One region of the Planococcus dechangensis genome, then DNA from elsewhere that is predicted to be linked to it. Evidence: riboswitches for the same ligand, from Rfam matches in the RefSeq annotation. Region 1 holds a riboswitch; each other region holds the start of a gene.
What was found. A riboswitch is a leader RNA that binds a small molecule or an ion and turns the genes downstream of it on or off. The one in region 1 is predicted to bind thiamine pyrophosphate.
Positions count from the first base shown of each region.

Region 1 (4,442 bases):
GATTATCTAGTCATCCGGCAGGCATTGCCGTTTGTATAGAACATAGAAAAAAGGACGGAGAAAATGATTCATTTTCTCCGTCCTTTTCTTTTTTTAGCGGCGTTTATTCGAGTCAGTGCGTGTGCGTGATGCATCTGTCACTTCACCGTTGTTCTTTTTTCTATTGTTCATCACTTTACGGATGATCGGGTATGCAATCGGTCCGTATTTGATTGCTGACCTAAGAAGTCTTCCAATAGCCATATTTATCGCTCCATTCATTTTCAATTAAGGGTTTAATAGTAACTTCCCGTTTTCGCCATGATCTAAACATTTGTCGGAGCGGCTGCATGGGTGATCAAGATGTTTTTATAGGCATGGACACTCGAAATCACTACGTACTCAGCGTTGCCATGCCAATCGTCACCACTCGGTCCAAATTCGATAGCGCCCTCGCCGCCGGTTTTTTCAGCATAATAACGAGTATCGGCCGCACCATGCTGGCCGAAGAGTATTGGGTTTTCGTTGGTGGTCTGTTCGACTGCTGTCATTAAGGTTTTGATATACGGATGCTCGTCCGTCGTTGTCAAAGCAGGCGTCGAGCCGCTCGCCTTGTATTCCATGTCGACACCGACCGTTTCCGCAAGCTCGACCATTTGGCGAACGATTTCATCTTTGTCTTGCCCAGGCATAAAACGGATGTCATACGACATGGTGCAGATTTCCGGTACGACATTATAGCGGTCGCCAGCGTTGATGATCGGCAGATTAACCGATGGCTGCTCATAGTATTTCGTCGATTCTTGACGGAACGGCAAATCGGCCATGCCGGCATGGAATTTCATCGCGGATTCGATGGCATTGATGCCTTCCCAAGGGCGTGACCCGTGAGCCGGCTTTCCTTTAAACGTCAAATCCATTCTTAGAATGCCTTTTGATTGAAGGCCAATCTTCAACTGGGTCGGCTCGCCGCAAATGACAAAATCACCATAATAGCCTTCGTCCACCAGCCATTTGGACGTATTGCGGCCGCCGATTTCTTCATCGGTCACGATATGAAGCTGTACTTCGCGTCTCAATGATGCCTCATCCAACTCGATGAAAGCTTGCATCATCGCAGCAACGCCGGCTTTCATATCGGCAGAGCCGCGTCCGTATAGTTTATCGCCTTCAACCATAGGGGAAAATTGTTCGGGGTGTCCTGGCACAACATCTACATGGCCGTTCCAGATGATTTTCTCTGTGCCTGTTCCTTTGGTCGCGGTCAACATCAAATAACCTTTATTGTCGTGTATCGTCACATCTTCGCCTTTGGCTTTCAACCAGGCAGAACAAAACATCAACGCTTCATTTGCCCCTTCTTTCGTATCGCTCTGGATTTTAATCAAGTCTTTTAACAAATCAATCATTTATTCGGCAGCCCACAAGCTGCCTCCACCACCTTTCGTCAATGTCTACTAATTACTACCTACCCTATCCTTTTTGCTTGAAACGATTGCCAGCTTGAAATCCCTTGTGTACAATACACATAATACCGAATTAATTGTATACACCACAAGGGGAGCTATAGCTGAGAGTGAACGTTTTGTTCTTACCCTTCGAACCTGTAAGTTAACACTTGCGCAGGGATGTGGATGGAAAACCGGCCCTTACGGCGCCAGGATCTGTCCTGGCGCCGTTTTAGTATTGTTCGGCAAAAACGGCCCTTCTGGTGATGTGCAAATCCATAGGGAGGCAGTTTGGAATGAGAAATTTACGCGTATTATTAATGGTCGAGATCGCGATATTTGGAGCGCTTGGCTTTGTACTGGACTTTATTGCGTTCCGTATGCCGCAGGGCGGATCGGTCAGTTTGGTGATGATCCCGATTGTGCTAATGGCGTTCCGAAGAGGGATTTTAGCGGGCATTGCCACCGGTTTTCTGGTCGGCTTGCTGCAGATTGTCACCGGATTTATTTCGGTGGCTCCGTTATCTTTCGGCTTTGTCGTCATGCAAGTATTCCTGGATTATCTAGTTGCCTATAGTGTTGTCGGGCTCGCGGGCATCGTGCGCGGACAGTATTTGCAAGCCGTCCGCACGAAGCAGACCGGCCAAATCATATTAATGGTGGCGCTCGGTGTATTAATTGGCTCATTTTTGCGTTATGTGACGCATGTCATCACCGGCATCTTGTTTTTCGGCATGTTTGCTGAAGGTAACGTGTTTATCTACTCGGCGCTGTATAACGCAACTTATATGATTCCTGTCGCCATCGTCGCAGCCATTGTCTGTTCGCTGCTTTTTGTTACCGCACCGCGCTTGACGCAGCCGGAATCGCAATAAGAGAAAACCGCCTAATACTAGGCGGTTTTTTTATGGCAGTGAATTGTGAGAAAGGTACGGTTTTCGGTATACGGTCTAGACTGGCATGGCAGGGCAGTTTGTGCCGAATTTATGTTATAATGCACAAATAGAATAGATTGAAAGAAGGGTAAGTATGATAGCATCTACTGAAAAAGATATTGAAGGTTTGAAAAAAGCTGGCCGCATGGTGGCTGAAATCCGTGAAACCATGAAGGCAGCTGTGAAACCAGGCGTTACAACGAAAGAAATTGATGAACTGGGCGGCCGTTTGTTTGAAGAGTGGGGTGGCGTGTCCGCGCCGAAATCGGAATATGATTTCCCAGGCTACACATGCATCAGCGTCAATGAAGAAGTGGCGCACGGCATTCCCGGTAAACGGGTCATCCAAGAAGGCGATATCGTCAACATTGATGTATCGGGTTCTTACGGCGATTATTTTGCCGATACCGGCATATCATTTGTTGTCGGCGAGGGGCATGATGCGAAGGAGAAATTATGCAAAGCTGCAGAATCTGCATTTGACCGCGCCATGCTGAAAGTCAAAGCTGGCGCGAAGCTCAACCAGATCGGCAAAGCTGTCGAGCGGGAAGCGAAAGACCAAGGGTTTTTTGTCATCAAAAACTTGACTGGTCACGGTGTAGGGAAATCATTGCACGAAGCGCCTCAGCACATCCTTAATTATTACGATGCGTGGGAAACGACGATTTTAAAAGAAGGAATGGTACTCGCCGTCGAACCGTTTATTTCCCAAAAAGCAGAACATATCATCGAATCCGGTGACGGCTGGACATTCATCACACCAGACCAGTCGCTCGTCGCACAAATCGAACATACCGTTCTCGTCACAAAAGGCGAACCCGTTTTGCTGACAAAACTGGAAAGCTAAAACGTACGAATAAAATAAAGCGAAAAAAACAACCATCGGAGGATGGTTGTTTTTTTATGGTGTAAAGTTTTGCTGGACCGGTTTTTTCTTGATCAATAAAATGCCAGTAACTAGAACGCCGCTCAAAAACAGCGCTGCCGTGCTGACTAACATCTCGTCCATGCCATGCTTGGCAGCGATTGCCACGAACGCCCAGATAAATACCAGCGTCAGCGGGACGTCCGAGTAGTGGAAGCGGATATGGAGCGCAAGTGCAGTGGCCACTGTCAACATAATCACTGTCCATAATTGATCACTCAGGCCCCAGCCACTCCAGCTATAATATGTCAGGACATAGCTGATGTTGGCGATGGTCGCCACGCTGATCCAACCAAGGTTGACAGAAATGGGCAAGCGCTCAGTAAAGCCGCGCTCAAAATTATTGTATTGCAGATACAAGGCGATCAGCGATAGCAAGTAAGCAAGCATCGCGGCAATTGACCATATAAAATACTCGTAATGCCAGCAAAGCAGCCAGACAATATTGAATAGAGCGCTTAATACGAAAAACAATGTAACTTGCGCTGATGGATAAACTCCTTTTTTCGAGCGCAGCCAAAAGCCGACGATCCAGACAGCCAACAGAATATATATAACAGACCAAATGGAAAACGCATAACCGGCCGGTGTAAACAGCACCGGAAGCCGGTTGGAGATTTCACCGGTAGCCTGACCGTTGATCGGCAGTATATTAGCCAAGGCATTCATTGTGATGACGGCGATAAAGGCGATTGTCATCAGCAGTATGCGAATCATATGAAATCCCTCCTCATGTATCAGTATAAACTCGCAAGCGGGTACGACCAATAAGAAAGTGAAGGAAGTTTCCTAAAAATGGCGATATCGTGAAAAGTGCAAGCTGCTCACCATTCCCGTTAAGCGAGTGTAAATGTTATACTAGTTTATGTATTTTGAAAATTCGTCATACCAGGGGGAAACAACATGACCACTATTTATCCGGAAGTATGGGAGCTTGACAGTCTTTTTCAAGGGGGCAGCGACTCGGCTGAACTGAAAAAACATTTGGAGGATACCGACCAAAAACTTAAAAGCTTCGAACAGGCTGCTGAGCAATTTGAAGTGCCGACACAAGCCGTACAAATTGCCGAATTTATAGAGCAGACAGCCGCGGTGTCAGTGGATGTCCGCCAAGCTGGCGCGTATATCGGCTGTTTGATGGCACAAAACACAGAA
Region 1 covers NZ_JBHSGL010000001.1:45,603-50,044, forward strand. The annotation lists gene ACFO5U_RS00220 (SGNH/GDSL hydrolase family protein) at 1-39, shown strand, start outside; gene ACFO5U_RS00225 (hypothetical protein) at 94-243, opposite strand; gene ACFO5U_RS00230 (M20 family metallopeptidase) at 306-1,388, opposite strand; TPP riboswitch at 1,527-1,625, shown strand; gene thiT (energy-coupled thiamine transporter ThiT) at 1,724-2,302, shown strand; gene map (type I methionyl aminopeptidase) at 2,457-3,209, shown strand; gene ACFO5U_RS00245 (tryptophan-rich sensory protein) at 3,264-4,004, opposite strand; gene ACFO5U_RS00250 (M3 family oligoendopeptidase) at 4,191-4,442, shown strand, end outside.

Region 2 (4,442 bases), on a different contig from region 1:
CCTTTTGTTTTCTATAGTTTCACTATACTCCTGAGAACGGTTTAAAGATATATTTAAAATACATCTTTAAAATTTGGACACATTTATTTTCACAGAAAAGTCACACATGGAATTTCTCCCTGAAAAGCTTGAAATGTGTAGAGGCGTTTACTTTTCAGAAATTAAGGCGGCGAGTATAATGGATGTTCAGGGAAGGTGAGAACGATGAGATTAACGATGTATACGGATTACTCATTGCGTGTGCTCATTTACTTGGGCACAAAAGATAATGGTAAACTGACAACCATCCAGGAAATATCCGATGCCTATCATATATCCAAAAATCATTTGATGAAAGTGACGTTCGAACTTGGAAAAGCTGGTTTTATCGAAACCGTACGGGGACGCGGAGGCGGCATTCGCTTAGCGGATCGCCCTGAGAATATCAATGTCGGGGCTGTTGTACGCCAAATGGAAGAAGATTTCCATTTGGTGGAATGCTTCAACCCGGAAGGCAATACATGCCCGATTTCTCCGATTTGTGGATTGCGCGGAGTATTGGGCAAAGCATTGAATGCATACTTAGCCGTTTTGGACGAATACACTTTGCAGGATCTTCTATTTAATAAAGAAGGGTTGCGTGACCTTTTGCGCACGTAAAAAAGCCTCCGATACCGGAGGCTTTTCGTTTACAGTTCAATTGTTTGGGGATCTTTTCCTTTGCGGTTCATCAAACGGACGCGTGCTGGCGTAATAGCTAGAATGATTAGGTTTGGATCATCCGGGCCTTCAAACCATCCGCGGAGATGTTCATTCCATACTTTATCGATCATTTCCCGGTCATCGCGCAGTGACATTTGCCCTTCGATTTCTAAGAAACTGTCGCCAACGCCTTCGCCTTCATAGCCAAGCAGGATGTGGGCGTTCGGATTTTTCTCTAGTTCCTCCACTTTTTGTGTTTGTTTGCTTGTAGCTGTATACAAAGTGAATTCATCGTTGAAAAAAGTCATATAACGTGAATGTGGTTTATTGTCTTTGATGGTTGCCAATGTGCCGATCATGCTGTCCTCGAGTATTTGGAGTGCAGCTTTTTTCAGTTCTTGTTGTGCCATTGCAATCTCTCCTTTGCTTTTGGTGGTTACATAATAAATCGCGGAGTTTGATTCCGCGGTGAAATTAATCTGGATATTTTTCGTCGCTTGATGAACTATCTTTCGTATCCCGAGGCTTTTTCTCATCTTGCATATCCTGTTTCAAGTCTTCCAATGGGATAGCGTCGACGTTCATTTCCTCTTCGTGCATTTCATTCAATGTTTTTTTGTCTGTTTTGATACCTTCCGGGTTGTCCATTGCTGCCCCATCGCGGGTTTTTCGGTCTTTTTCGTTAAAATGGTTTTTTTCTGCCATAATTAGCACCTCTCCTTTAACGTTCTTGTCTATCTATTCCTTAATCGCGATGCTTTAAAACATTGAGGTCTGCTCGGAAAAACGAATGAGCATACGAAAAGCGAACGGTTCAATAAGGCAAGCGAGCGAAAAGTATATGGACTTTATTTCTGTAGGTAAGTGCTGTCTTGACTTCTTTGCTATTCAAAAAATTATTTAACTGAGGGCACTTGTGAAAAATGTGATGAAAGTGAAAAAATACTATTTTGTATATTGAGATTTCTTGGAAGGAATGATAAGCTCGTAGAGAATAATACATAGCTGACCACTGGGGGAGCCGGAATTGACTGGCTGAGACGAGCGAATGCTTGGACTCCTTGAACCTGATCTGGACCATGCCAGCGTAGGGAAGTGGTGCGTATGCTTCCTATTGTCTGCATACACCGCTTTCCCCATGGGATTGCGGTGTTTTTTTATGGATTCGGGAGTATGCATAAGCGGAGAGGAGACGAGACGCTTGGAAGAAACATGGAGCTATATCGAATCAGGACCGTGCTCGCCAGCTTACAATATGGCGATGGATGAAGCAATTATGAATTGGCAGCGTAGAACCGGCATGCCGCCCGTCCTGCGATTTTACAGTTGGGCACCGGCAGGGATTTCAGTCGGCTTTTTCCAGAAACTGAACGGCAGCATCGATCTTGAAGCAGCAGCAAAATTAGGCATTCCTTTAGTTAGGAGACAGACTGGTGGAAAAGCCGTCCTGCATGATCACGAGCTGACGTACAGCGTAGTGATTCCGGAACAGCATCCATCCATGCCGAAATCAGTGAAAGAAGCGTATTTGGTTATTTCACGAGGATTGCTTGAAGGCTACAGGAACTTAGGGATTCAAGCAGAACTCGCGGCAGAGACGAAACGCCAAAAAGAATCTTCAGCGGTGTGCTTTGAAGAGCCTTCTTGGCACGAACTGACGGTGGCGGGGAAAAAAGCGGCAGGCAGCGCCCAGACAAGAAAGCAAGGCATCATTTTGCAGCATGGATCAATTCCGCTGTCGCTTGATGAAGCGAATTTGTTCGAACTGTTTGTTTATCCGAATAGCGCGGTAAAGGAAAGGGCGCGCAACGCGTTCCGAAGTCGCGCAGTGGCGATCAACGATTTGATGGAAGAGCCGGCAGACTTCAACAAAGTGCAGGCGGCGTTTAAGAGCGGGTTCGAAACAGGACTGAATATCAGGTTGGAAAAGTTTGAGCCGCCGCCGGAGCTGCTTGAAGAGGTGTGCATGCTTGAAATGAAGTACGCGAGTGAGGAATGGAACTTTAGGCGAGAAGAGAAAGGGGAGCTTATGCGATGACGAAAACAAAGCAGCGTGAACGGAAACCCGAATGGTTGAAAGTGAAATTGAACACGAACGAAACTTATAATGACTTGAAGAAATTGATGCGCGAAAAGAATTTGAATACGGTCTGTGAAGAAGCTAAATGCCCGAACATCCACGAATGTTGGAGCGAGCGGCGTACAGCCACTTTCATGATCCTTGGCGACACATGTACGCGGGCTTGCCGTTTCTGTGCGGTCAAAACCGGCCTGCCGAATGAATTGGACCTCGGCGAACCAGAACGTGTAGCAGAGTCTACGGAAATCATGAACTTGAAGCATGTCGTCGTTACAGCGGTGGCACGTGATGACTTGAAAGATGGAGGGGCAGCGGTATTTGCTGAAACAGTGCGTGCCATCCACCGGAAAATGCCGGAAACAACCGTCGAAATTTTGCCGTCCGATATGAAAGGCGATTACGAGAGCCTGCATATGCTGATGAGCAGTGAACCGGATATTTTCAACCATAATATCGAAACGGTTCGCCGCCTGACGAAGCGAGTCCGTGCAAGAGCCACTTATGACCGTTCGCTGGAATTATTGCTGCGCGTCAAAGAAATTGCGCCTCACGTGCCAACAAAATCGAGCATCATGGTAGGGCTTGGCGAAACGAAAGAAGAGATTATTGAAGCAATGGACGATCTTCTGGCGCACAAAGTCGACATCATGACTATTGGCCAGTATTTGCAGCCGACGCTCAAGCATTTGGATGTCGAACGCTATTACCACCCGGATGAATTTGCCGAATTGAAAGAAATCGCACTCGCGAAAGGCTTCAAGCATTGTGAAGCCGGCCCGATGGTGCGTTCGTCGTATCATGCAGATGAGCAAGTGAACGAAACCTCCGTTCAGCGCCGCATCAAATACATGAAAGGCGTTGAATCAACAGGGGCAAAAATTGACCGGATCGAATTCTAACAAGAAGGTGCATGGAAATTTCTTTTGGGAGAAGGTGGTGAGCATGTTGGAGAAGAAGGCTGTAGCAGCACTGCTATTACCCTTTCTGCTGCTCTTTTTCAGCGCATGCACTCCAGTGTCTGAGGCAGATGAACCGGATCTCTTCCGATATGAAGGGGCATCGGTAGGAAATAACAGCGCTATCGTCAATACCGTTATCCATCTGCCGGGGACAGAACACTTTACAGGAATTAAACTTGAAACGAAACAACAGCCTTATGGAATTATCCTAGCTTATGATTGGTCTGAGTCTTCCTTATCGCACAAAGAAACCGCTGTCTACAATGCTACGTATTTGTTTACGCTTATCGACAATGTGGACTGGATTCAATTTGACTTTGACACTGGGTCAGACATGAAGCAGTACCGATTGACGAGAGAGCAATTAGAAGAATGGTACGGAGTAGAATTAGCCGGAATTAATGAGGAAGACGGACTGAAAGAACTCTTGAAATCGTCTTTTGAGAAAGAAAAAAAGCTTGATGAACTGTTATTGAAATCACCGAATCAGCAATAAAATAGGAAACGCAGCGGCATTTGTGGCCGCTGCGTTTTTTATTGATGTGGAATCAGCCGAAAATTTTTGCAGAAAAAGGGTTACTTTGCTGTTTTTGCTACTTCGACAATCACTTGTGTCGCTTTTTCCATGTTTTGTGCGGAGATGAATTCGAATTTGCCGTGGTAATTTTCACCGCCGGTAAAGATATTCGGTGTCGGTAAGCCCATATACGATAATTGGGAAC
Region 2 covers NZ_JBHSGL010000005.1:1,405,348-1,409,789, reverse strand. The annotation lists gene ACFO5U_RS10085 (RrF2 family transcriptional regulator) at 205-639, shown strand; gene ACFO5U_RS10080 (pyridoxamine 5'-phosphate oxidase family protein) at 669-1,091, opposite strand; gene ACFO5U_RS10075 (hypothetical protein) at 1,156-1,386, opposite strand; TPP riboswitch at 1,686-1,792, shown strand; gene ACFO5U_RS10070 (lipoate--protein ligase family protein) at 1,841-2,719, shown strand; gene lipA (lipoyl synthase) at 2,716-3,660, shown strand; gene ACFO5U_RS10060 (DUF4825 domain-containing protein) at 3,704-4,216, shown strand; gene pepT (peptidase T) at 4,297-4,442, opposite strand, start outside.
Region 2: another riboswitch for thiamine pyrophosphate. It lies ahead of ACFO5U_RS10070 (lipoate--protein ligase family protein); the one in region 1 lies ahead of thiT (energy-coupled thiamine transporter ThiT).

Region 3 (4,442 bases), on a different contig from region 1:
AGAGCCTCTATACCGAAAATGGAGAAATTGAAGGCGACTGGAAATTCGAGTTTGCTGTTGATCAATTGAAGAAAGATCCTATTATGCTCAATGAGATTAATACAGAAGGCGGTGTGTCCATTCACTTCACAGAAGTGACTTTTACAGATATTGCTGTGAATATCGCCTATCAACAATTGGTGGATCCAGCTTTATTGGAGGTGTGGGAAAACGTTGAGGTTGAACTAATAGCCGGAGATAATTTGGGGAATGTCTACCGAGTACCTCATAATGGAGGGGCGGCCTATGGAGGAGCGATTACCCAGGAGGACATCTTCTGGACAGCCACAATGAGAGGACTTGATCCTTTGGCCACCTCATTGACGTTTTATCCATTCGGCCACGTCAGCCGCTTGGAGGAGGGGAAAGATCCAGAGTTTATTCGCATAGAGTTTGACGCGCTGGAAATCAATATGCTCGAAGGAAGCTATCGAATTATAGAAGATCCGGTGTTCCCGGTTTTTGAAGAGCCAGAAGAGGAAGAGTAAAAGGACAAAACCCGCGACGGTTAACACACCGTGGCGGGTTTTGCCGTGTGGAGGCTAATGGTTTATAGAAGTAACGACGCCCAACAACTGGACTCATTGAAACCTGAAAAGTCTTTTACTTTAACAAATTTCATCTGAAATTAACAAGCCGATTGCTTCCAGTTGCATATCTCATCCAATGGGTTTATATTAAATGAGCCCTCAATAAATGAGGGGTCAATTAAATACCTTTCGAAATAAGAAGTGAAAAAGGAGCAATTTAGTGTGAATACTTTACAAAACCAGAAAACCAATGATTTCAATGAAATCGTCAATGGACGCCGTTCCATTAAGCAATACGATCCGACAGTCAAAATCAGCCGCGAGGAAATGACGGAAATCCTCGAACAGGCAGCCAAAGCGCCATCTTCCATCAATATGCAGCCGTGGCGTTTCCTCGTCATCGACAGCGACGAAGGAAAAGAAAAGCTTGCGCCGCTTGCTTCATTCAACTTGGACAAAGTGATGAGCTCATCTGCGGTGATTGCGGTATTCGGCGACCGGAAAAACTACGAATATGCAGAAGAAATTTATGGAAAAGCCGTAGAACATGGCTATATGCCAGAAGATGTGAAGGATTTCCAACTCGGATACTTCAAACCTTTATATGAAGGCATGTCTGATGAGCAGATGAAAGACATCGTGCTATTGGACTCAGGCCTTGTCTCCATGCAATTGATGCTTGTTGCCCGTGCATTCGGCTATGACACCAACCCGATCGGTGGCTACGACAAGGAAAAAATCGCGGAAACATTCGGCATGGACAAAGAGCGCTATGTGCCAGTCATGCTCCTTACGATCGGTAAAGCCGCAAACGAAGGCTTCCAGTCGTACCGCTTGCCGGTCGATACGATCACGACTTGGAGCTAAGCTAGCCGACCTTGAGTATCCAAGATTTATGTATTATATTTGACTGGTCAATGAATAGTGGGCACAGCTATCAATTGACTTCATCGATTATTTAGGAGGTCTTTCTATGCCGTGTTCATTTTCAAAGCAGGAACAAGTGCTGCACCAGTTTAAGGGCCTGACCAATCAGATCAGCCCCAAGTTTGAGCGCTGCACAGGCATCAGTGCCTCGCGCTTTGAACTATTGTCCCAACTGTATAAAGTGGATGAAATCAACCAGTCGACGCTCCAGAAATTGGTCAATATCGACGGCGCCGCGATTACGCGCCATTTGAAGCAACTCGAAGCGAGTGGAATGGTCACAAAACGCAGAAATCCACAGGACAACCGCGTGATTTTTGTCAGCCTGACCGATGAAGGCCGCGAGCGCATCATCGAATACCGGAAAGAGAATATGGGCTTCGTCAAACAAATGCTCCACGACTTCACTACTGAGGAAGTGGATGCGCTTAGTGATATGCTCAAACGCATGCAAGACAATATCGTTGATTATTAAAAAATATAAATTAAAGGATGGCGAAATCACATGATGATTATTCACGCACATTTGCAAGTGAAACCTGAGCAGCAACAAGCCTTTTTAAACGAAAGTAAAACTCTGATAGAAGCATCCCGTAAAGAACAAGGCAATATCCAATACGATTTGATGAAATCGGTCGAGCATGAGGGTCATTTCACAATGGTTGAAGTATGGAAAGATGCGCAAGCGATCGAAGCCCATAACTCAAGCGAGCATTTCACGGCATTCTCCAAAAAAGCGACTGGGTTCATGAGCGCACCGATCGAACTCAAAGTCTATAGCGGTGAAGCTGTCCCAATGTAAGGAAATCTCGTTTGTTCAAGCGAGATGCCAGACAGAGCTTGAACATATTCGTCAACTATGACAAGATAGTCTTTGAAAGACAAATGCAAATTTCATAAAACACATGTGGGGGAATCGGTGTTGCCGATTGAGAGAATATCCGTGAGATATTGACCCTTGGAACCTGAACTGGCTAATACCAGCGGAGGGAACATATTCAAATCGGTCTATTCTGCGATGATATGCGCCCAAGGTTTCTCTAACCTTGGGCGCTTTTTTGTATCCGCAATTGGATATGTCCCCTGACTCAGCTCCTGAAATCATCTTTTATGAATTCATTCAGAGGGGGAAATAATATGAAGAAATGGACGTTTGTCATCGTACCGGTGTTGTTGATGGCAGCATGCACAGACGAAGCGGAAAACACGGCAAGTGATGTGGCCAATGAACAACAAGGCTTGAAAGAGGTGACGATGGTCTTGGATTGGACGCCGAATACCAACCATACCGGTTTATACGTGGCACAGCAAAATGGTTATTTTGAAGCACAAGGGCTCGATGTCGAAATCATCTTGCCGGGTGAAGCGGGCGCCAATCAATTGGTAGCTGCCAACCAGGCGGAATTTGGCATCGGCGCACAGGAAAGTTTGACGGAAGCGAGAGTCCAAGGCATTCCAATTGTCTCCATCGCGGCGCTTATCCAACACAATACATCCGGGTTTGCATCGCCTAAATCTAAAGGCATCGAGTCGCCGAGTGATTACGAAGGAAAAACTTACGGCGGATGGGGGGCACCGGTCGAAAAAGCGGTGCTCGGGTCTATCATGGAGCAAGACAGCGCAGATGTAGAAAGAGTGGACATCGTCAATATCGGCAATAGCGACTTTTTCACTGCCGTCGAGCGCGACATCGATTTCGCCTGGATCTACTATGGCTGGACGGGGATTGAAGCGGAACTGCGCGGCGATGAATTGAACATGCAGTATTTGATGGATCTCTCGGACAAACTGGATTATTACACCCCGATCCTGATGACCAATGAAAACATGATTGCAGAAGATCCGGAAACGGTTCGGGCATTCACGAAAGCGGTGTCCCAAGGCTATGAATTCGCCATCGATGAGCCGGAACAAGCAGCGGACATCCTCATCGAGTCAGTACCGGATTTGGACCCGGAGCTGGTGAAAGCGAGCCAAGAGTGGTTGTCGCCGAAATATCAGGACGATGCCACAAGATTCGGCGAACAGCAAGAGCAAGTTTGGGCGGATTACGCTGCCTGGATGTTCGACAATGGCTTGCTGGACGAGGAACTGGATGTCGAGCAGGCATACACCAATGAATTTTTACCGGAGGAGGAAAGCTGATGGGCAATGCACTATTGAGTATTCAAATCATCCCGAAAACGAAAAATGGGGAAGACGTGATTCCGTATGTGGACAAAGCGATCGCCGTTATTGAAAAGTCAGGCGTGAAGTACCAAGTCAATCCATTGGAGACGACAATGGAAGGAGATCTGGCGCAGTTGTTTTCAATCGTCGAGGAAATGAACGAGGCGATGATTGAAGGCGGCAGTTCGAACGTCATCTCACAAATCAAAGTGCTGTATCAGCCGAGCGGCGCATCGATGGATAAATTGACGGAGAAATACCGGCCGTGATGATTGTGCGAAAGGGATGGAGACCAGTTTTGGTCCTCATCCTTTTATTGATCATCTGGCAATTGCTAGTGCCGATTTTTGAAGTGCCGGACTGGCTGCTTCCAACACCTTATCAAATCGGGCTGGAAGCGGTAAACAGTTGGCCATACTATAGCGGGCATTTATTTGCCACGATTCGTTTGTCGATCCTCGGCTTTTTCATCGGATCGTCGATCGGGCTTGGCGTCGCGATGATCCTCCATCTCGTGCCGAAACTGCGGGAGACCTTTTATCCTTTGCTGATTTTATCGCAAAATATCCCGATTATCGTTTTGGCGCCGCTGTTGGTCATTTGGTTCGGCTTCGGCTTGCTGCCGAAACTGATCATCATCATTCTCGTATGCTTTTTCCCGATCACCATCGCCGCCCTCGATGGGTTTAGGCAGACAAGCGGTGAATTGCTGCATTATATGAAAATGGCCGGAGCTGACAGACACCAGATTTTTTGGAAGCTCGAATGGCCGCATGC
Region 3 covers NZ_JBHSGL010000005.1:263,492-267,933, forward strand. The annotation lists gene ACFO5U_RS04340 (DUF4179 domain-containing protein) at 1-527, shown strand, start outside; gene ACFO5U_RS04345 (nitroreductase family protein) at 792-1,436, shown strand; gene ACFO5U_RS04350 (MarR family winged helix-turn-helix transcriptional regulator) at 1,543-1,971, shown strand; gene ACFO5U_RS04355 (putative quinol monooxygenase) at 2,002-2,298, shown strand; TPP riboswitch at 2,396-2,505, shown strand; gene ACFO5U_RS04360 (ABC transporter substrate-binding protein) at 2,634-3,641, shown strand; gene ACFO5U_RS04365 (thiamine-binding protein) at 3,641-3,934, shown strand; gene ACFO5U_RS04370 (ABC transporter permease) at 3,934-4,442, shown strand, end outside.
Region 3: another riboswitch for thiamine pyrophosphate. It lies ahead of ACFO5U_RS04360 (ABC transporter substrate-binding protein); the one in region 1 lies ahead of thiT (energy-coupled thiamine transporter ThiT).

Region 4 (4,442 bases), on a different contig from region 1:
CGGCGATTTTGCGTCGAATGCTGCGTCCTTGCCGATGGTGCCATCCTTTGTCAGCGCGATTTCACGGTCGAAAAAAGCACCCCATAGCTCCAGTTTATGTTCGATAGCGACGACAGTGAGCTGATGCTCGGCCTGTAAAGCATCGAGCCATGACACGAATTCCATTGCAGTGACAGGGTCCAAATGAGTGAGCGGTTCATCCAAAAGCAAACATTTCGGTTCCATAATCAATGCACAGGCTGTCGCAACACGTTGCTTCCATCCGCCTGATAAAGTTTGGATGATACGTTTTCGATATTCCACTAACCCTGTCTTCGATAAGATGGCATCAATGCGATATTGCATGTCTTCACGCGGTGTATGAAGATTTTCCAAAGTGAAGGCCAGTTCTTCTTCCACTGTCGGCATGCAAAACTGGGCGTCCGGATCCTGAAAAACGGTGGCGATCGTTTTGTTGATTTCCCCCGCTTCATAACGATCGGACTGTTTGCCGTATATATCGAGTGAGCCCGACACGATGCCGTCGCAATTTGCTGGGTACAATCGGTTCAATAAATAAAGCAAGGACGATTTTCCGCATCCGCTCGGTCCTGTGATGACGACACGCTGGCCTTGTTCGATGGATAATGTTAAATGGTTTAAAGTCGCCTGTTGAGTATCTGGATAGCAGAAGCTGTAATCTTCCAGTGCAAAAGCTTGGCTACGCACCGGCATCGCTCTTTTCCGTCCGGGCAATTGCATAACCCCTCAGCGAGCCGGTTGCAAGCAAGCCATCCGCGATGTATTTCCCGCCGATTCCCGCAATGATAGCGCCGCTCATCACTCGCAATGTGAACATTAGCGCGACAAACGATGGATCAAGCGCCGCATAGCCGGATAGAAAATAGCCATAGACAAAACTGAACACACCAGCTAAAGCGCCAGCAAGCATCAAAACCCCGATATGGAAATGACGGTAGCGCGTCAGTGCGAAGGCGGCTTCCGCGCCCAGGCCTTGGATAATGCCGGATAAAATGAGGCGCGGGCCGACCGCGTTGCCAAGCATCACTTCAATGGTCGCAGCCAAAGTTTCCGGCAAGAGGGCAGCTCCGGGTTTGCGGATGATGTACATGCAGATGATCGAAACGATAAACCAGATGCCAAACATCCATTCATAAGCGAGCGGGCCGATGACGCCGGCCCAAATATTGCCAATGTGGAGAAACACCAAATAAATAATGCCGAAGACGACACCGAACAAGGACATGAGGACGATTTCCTTTAATTTCCATGATTTAAGCATGCTGGCCACCTATATGCGAAGGGCTGTTGATGCTCATCGAGACCGTCATGACGAGGTGAGGGTGTTCGTCGGTGCGGGCTTGGGTGAAACTTTCTTCATAGAACTTGAATACCTCATGAATGTCGCCGTGGATGCCGCTTGCGTAATGCATCGAATCGTTCCAGACCCCGTGTGCTTTTGCGCGTTCAACTTCCCGATAGATGACCGCCATATAGTCCGGGTTATTCATTGGATAAAGCGCAAATTGAGACGATACATATTGAGAAGCAGGATCGGTATTTGCCAGTTCGTCTTCGACTTCTAAATAATTGTCTCCAGCCGAATCTCCTGGACAGCCGATTGAAAATGTACCGGATAGCGCAATATGCTCTTTTGTTTTCGCTGCATGCAGCACCAGTGCCTTGGCGACATTGAAAACATGATGCTGTTTGCCGCGTATGACAGTCGACACATCATCCGTTTGCATCCAGACATTCGATGTATCCGTCTCGGCCAAGGCAGTTTTAAGAATTCGGATAAAGTTGTCGCTCATCGGATGCATCGAAAAACGAAAGCCGACAATGGGGCTCGTGCCGCAAAAAATGGGTTCCATAAAAAATTCCTCCTAAAAATGTGCACAAAAAAAGCCGCATCCGTGAAGATGCAGCCACTGTCCCAAATCATTAAAAGGTTTTGTTTTGGAAAGTCACTACACTTCCTCACGCAGGTCCTAACCTGTTCGAGTCATAAGGGATCGGAGCAAAAGCTCTCATCTCAGCAAAATATGCACCCCTAGTGCAGAAAACGCTATGCTTTTTTAGTGTCGGGTTGACCCGATGGCTCTAGTCTAGAGCAATGGCTCCATGAAGTAAAGGCTTTTTGATTTTTTGGCAATCCAGTGAACTTGTCGCCTAATAAGCATATTCACTGCGGGAGCGGGTAAAGAAGAAGAGTCACTTATTTTTAGGAGGAAACCAATCATGGCACAAACTAAAAAGTACCGCGTCGTTTATCATTTAGGGAGCGGAGTAGAAGCAGCAATCGTTGTCGAAGCCGGAAGCCCGAAAGAAGCAGCTAGTGGACTGGACTCTGACAGCATGTTGGAATTCACTGGCGAAAAAAACACCTTTTTCCAATTCAGAATGAGCGAAGTGAAAATGGTAAGCGTTACAGAGTTGTGATTTGAATAATTATTCAATTGAATAATTTTATTCATGAATAAAAATGAATAGATATTAAAGTGAATAACGATGTGAAGAAAAAAGCTCTGCGAGTTTTCCCGCAGAGCTTTTTATGTGCCGCAAAATGTGCGGTAAGGCGGTGTTGAAGGGGGCGGAGGTGCCGCGAAATCTTGTTGTTCAGCTGAATGGGCATAAGGGTTCTTAAGTATTGACAATAATTTTTCAGTGACGCTGTAATCCCCTTGTTCAGCTGCGGCAATCGCAGCTTCAACCCGATGGTTCCTTGGAATGACTGCCGGGTTTCGGCTCTTCATCAAATCCAGGCTGTCATTTGCCGAACGGCCTTCCTGCTGTTGACGGGCCGTCCATTTCTCGCGCCAGTTGTCGAATGCTGCCCCCGTTAAATTCGGTTCTGTCACTTCGTCGAATGTGAGTGCACGGAACGTATTGGTGTAGTCTGCGTGTGTACTTTGCATCAGATCGAGCAATTCATTGATCAACTTTGCATCTTCCGGTTGTTCCGTGAATAAGCCAAGCTTCTCACGCATGCCTTTTTCGAAATAGTCTTTTTGCTGAATAACATATTCTTCTAAAGACTGTTGCATAACAGAAAGTGCCTGCTGTTCTGGCATATCATCGAGCAAAGGAAATAGGGATTCTGCAAAGCGCGCTAAGTTCCATCCGCCAATCAATGGCTGGTTGCGGTAGGCATAGCGGCCGCCTGCATCAATGGAACTAAATACCGCCTGTGCATCGTAATGATCTAAAAATGCACAAGGGCCATAATCGATCGTTTCGCCGCTGATGGCCATATTGTCGGTGTTCATGACGCCATGGACAAATCCGCTGAGTTGCCATTTAGCGATAAGTGCCGCTTGTTTTTTCGCGGCGCGGCGGAATAACTCGATATAATCATTGTCCTGAATATCGGGGAAATGCCGTTGGATCGTGTAATCCGCAAGTGCGCGTAAATCGTCTACCGATCGGTATTTTGCGGTGTATTGAAAAGTGCCGACCCGAATATGGCTTGATGCAACGCGCGTTAAAATGGCGCCGGGCTCTGCCGAGTGCCGCTGGATCTTTTCGCCTGTCAACACCACAGCCAGGCTGCGGCTGGTGGGAATTCCGAGTGCGTGCATGCCTTCACTGATAATATATTCCCGCAGCATCGGGCCTACTGCCGCCCGTCCGTCACCGCCGCGTGAAAACGGAGTGAGGCCTGCGCCTTTTAACTGGATATCGAATAATTCGCCAGTCGGTGTTTGCTGTTCTCCGATTAAAATAGCCCGACCGTCGCCAAGCATCGTGAATTGGCCGAATTGATGTCCGGCATAGGCTTGTGCAAGAGGGAGGCTTCCATCGGGAAATTGGTTGCCCGCAAAAATCTGCAGCGCCTCTGATGTCCGGAGTTTGTCCGTGTCAAACCCAAGTGAGACGGCAAGCTCCTCGTTTAACATAAGCAGTTGAGGAGATGCGACGGGGTTGGCTTGCATTGGTGCATATAATGTTTTCGGAAGTTGTGCATAGGTGTTGCGCAGATTCCATCCGCTGTTCGAGCTTTGCGTCTTCATGAGAGCGCCTCCTGTCGTAAGCTGGTTGGAGCTTTGTCCTTTGGTGTCATTATACCGCGTTGAAAAACCGGGAAACAAGGAAAGGGGATTAATAAGCTGGAAATAAAAAACTTGAGCCGGATCCCCTATGACGGGTTTCGGCTCAAGCGATATCAGGTGGAGTTAGCGCTGTTCTACTGGTACATAAGTTTGCATGCCCGGCCCGATATACTCGGCACGTGGGCGGATCAGGCGGTTGTCGGAATATTGCTCCAAAATATGCGCGAGCCAGCCTGACGCACGCGATACCGCGAAGATCGGCGTGAACAGGTCATGCTCGATGTTCAAGGAATGGTAGACCGATGCCGAGTAGAAATCGACGTTCGGCGGAAGCGGTTTGGCACCCGTGACGAGCTCGTCGATCTTGATGGACATCTCGTACCATTTCGG
Region 4 covers NZ_JBHSGL010000005.1:358,238-362,679, reverse strand. The annotation lists gene ACFO5U_RS04865 (ABC transporter ATP-binding protein) at 1-735, opposite strand, end outside; gene ACFO5U_RS04860 (ECF transporter S component) at 701-1,282, opposite strand; gene ACFO5U_RS04855 (YkoF family thiamine/hydroxymethylpyrimidine-binding protein) at 1,275-1,874, opposite strand; TPP riboswitch at 1,961-2,065, opposite strand; gene ACFO5U_RS04850 (hypothetical protein) at 2,242-2,442, shown strand; gene ACFO5U_RS04845 (protein adenylyltransferase SelO) at 2,553-4,013, opposite strand; gene citZ (citrate synthase) at 4,176-4,442, opposite strand, start outside.
Region 4: another riboswitch for thiamine pyrophosphate. It lies ahead of ACFO5U_RS04855 (YkoF family thiamine/hydroxymethylpyrimidine-binding protein); the one in region 1 lies ahead of thiT (energy-coupled thiamine transporter ThiT).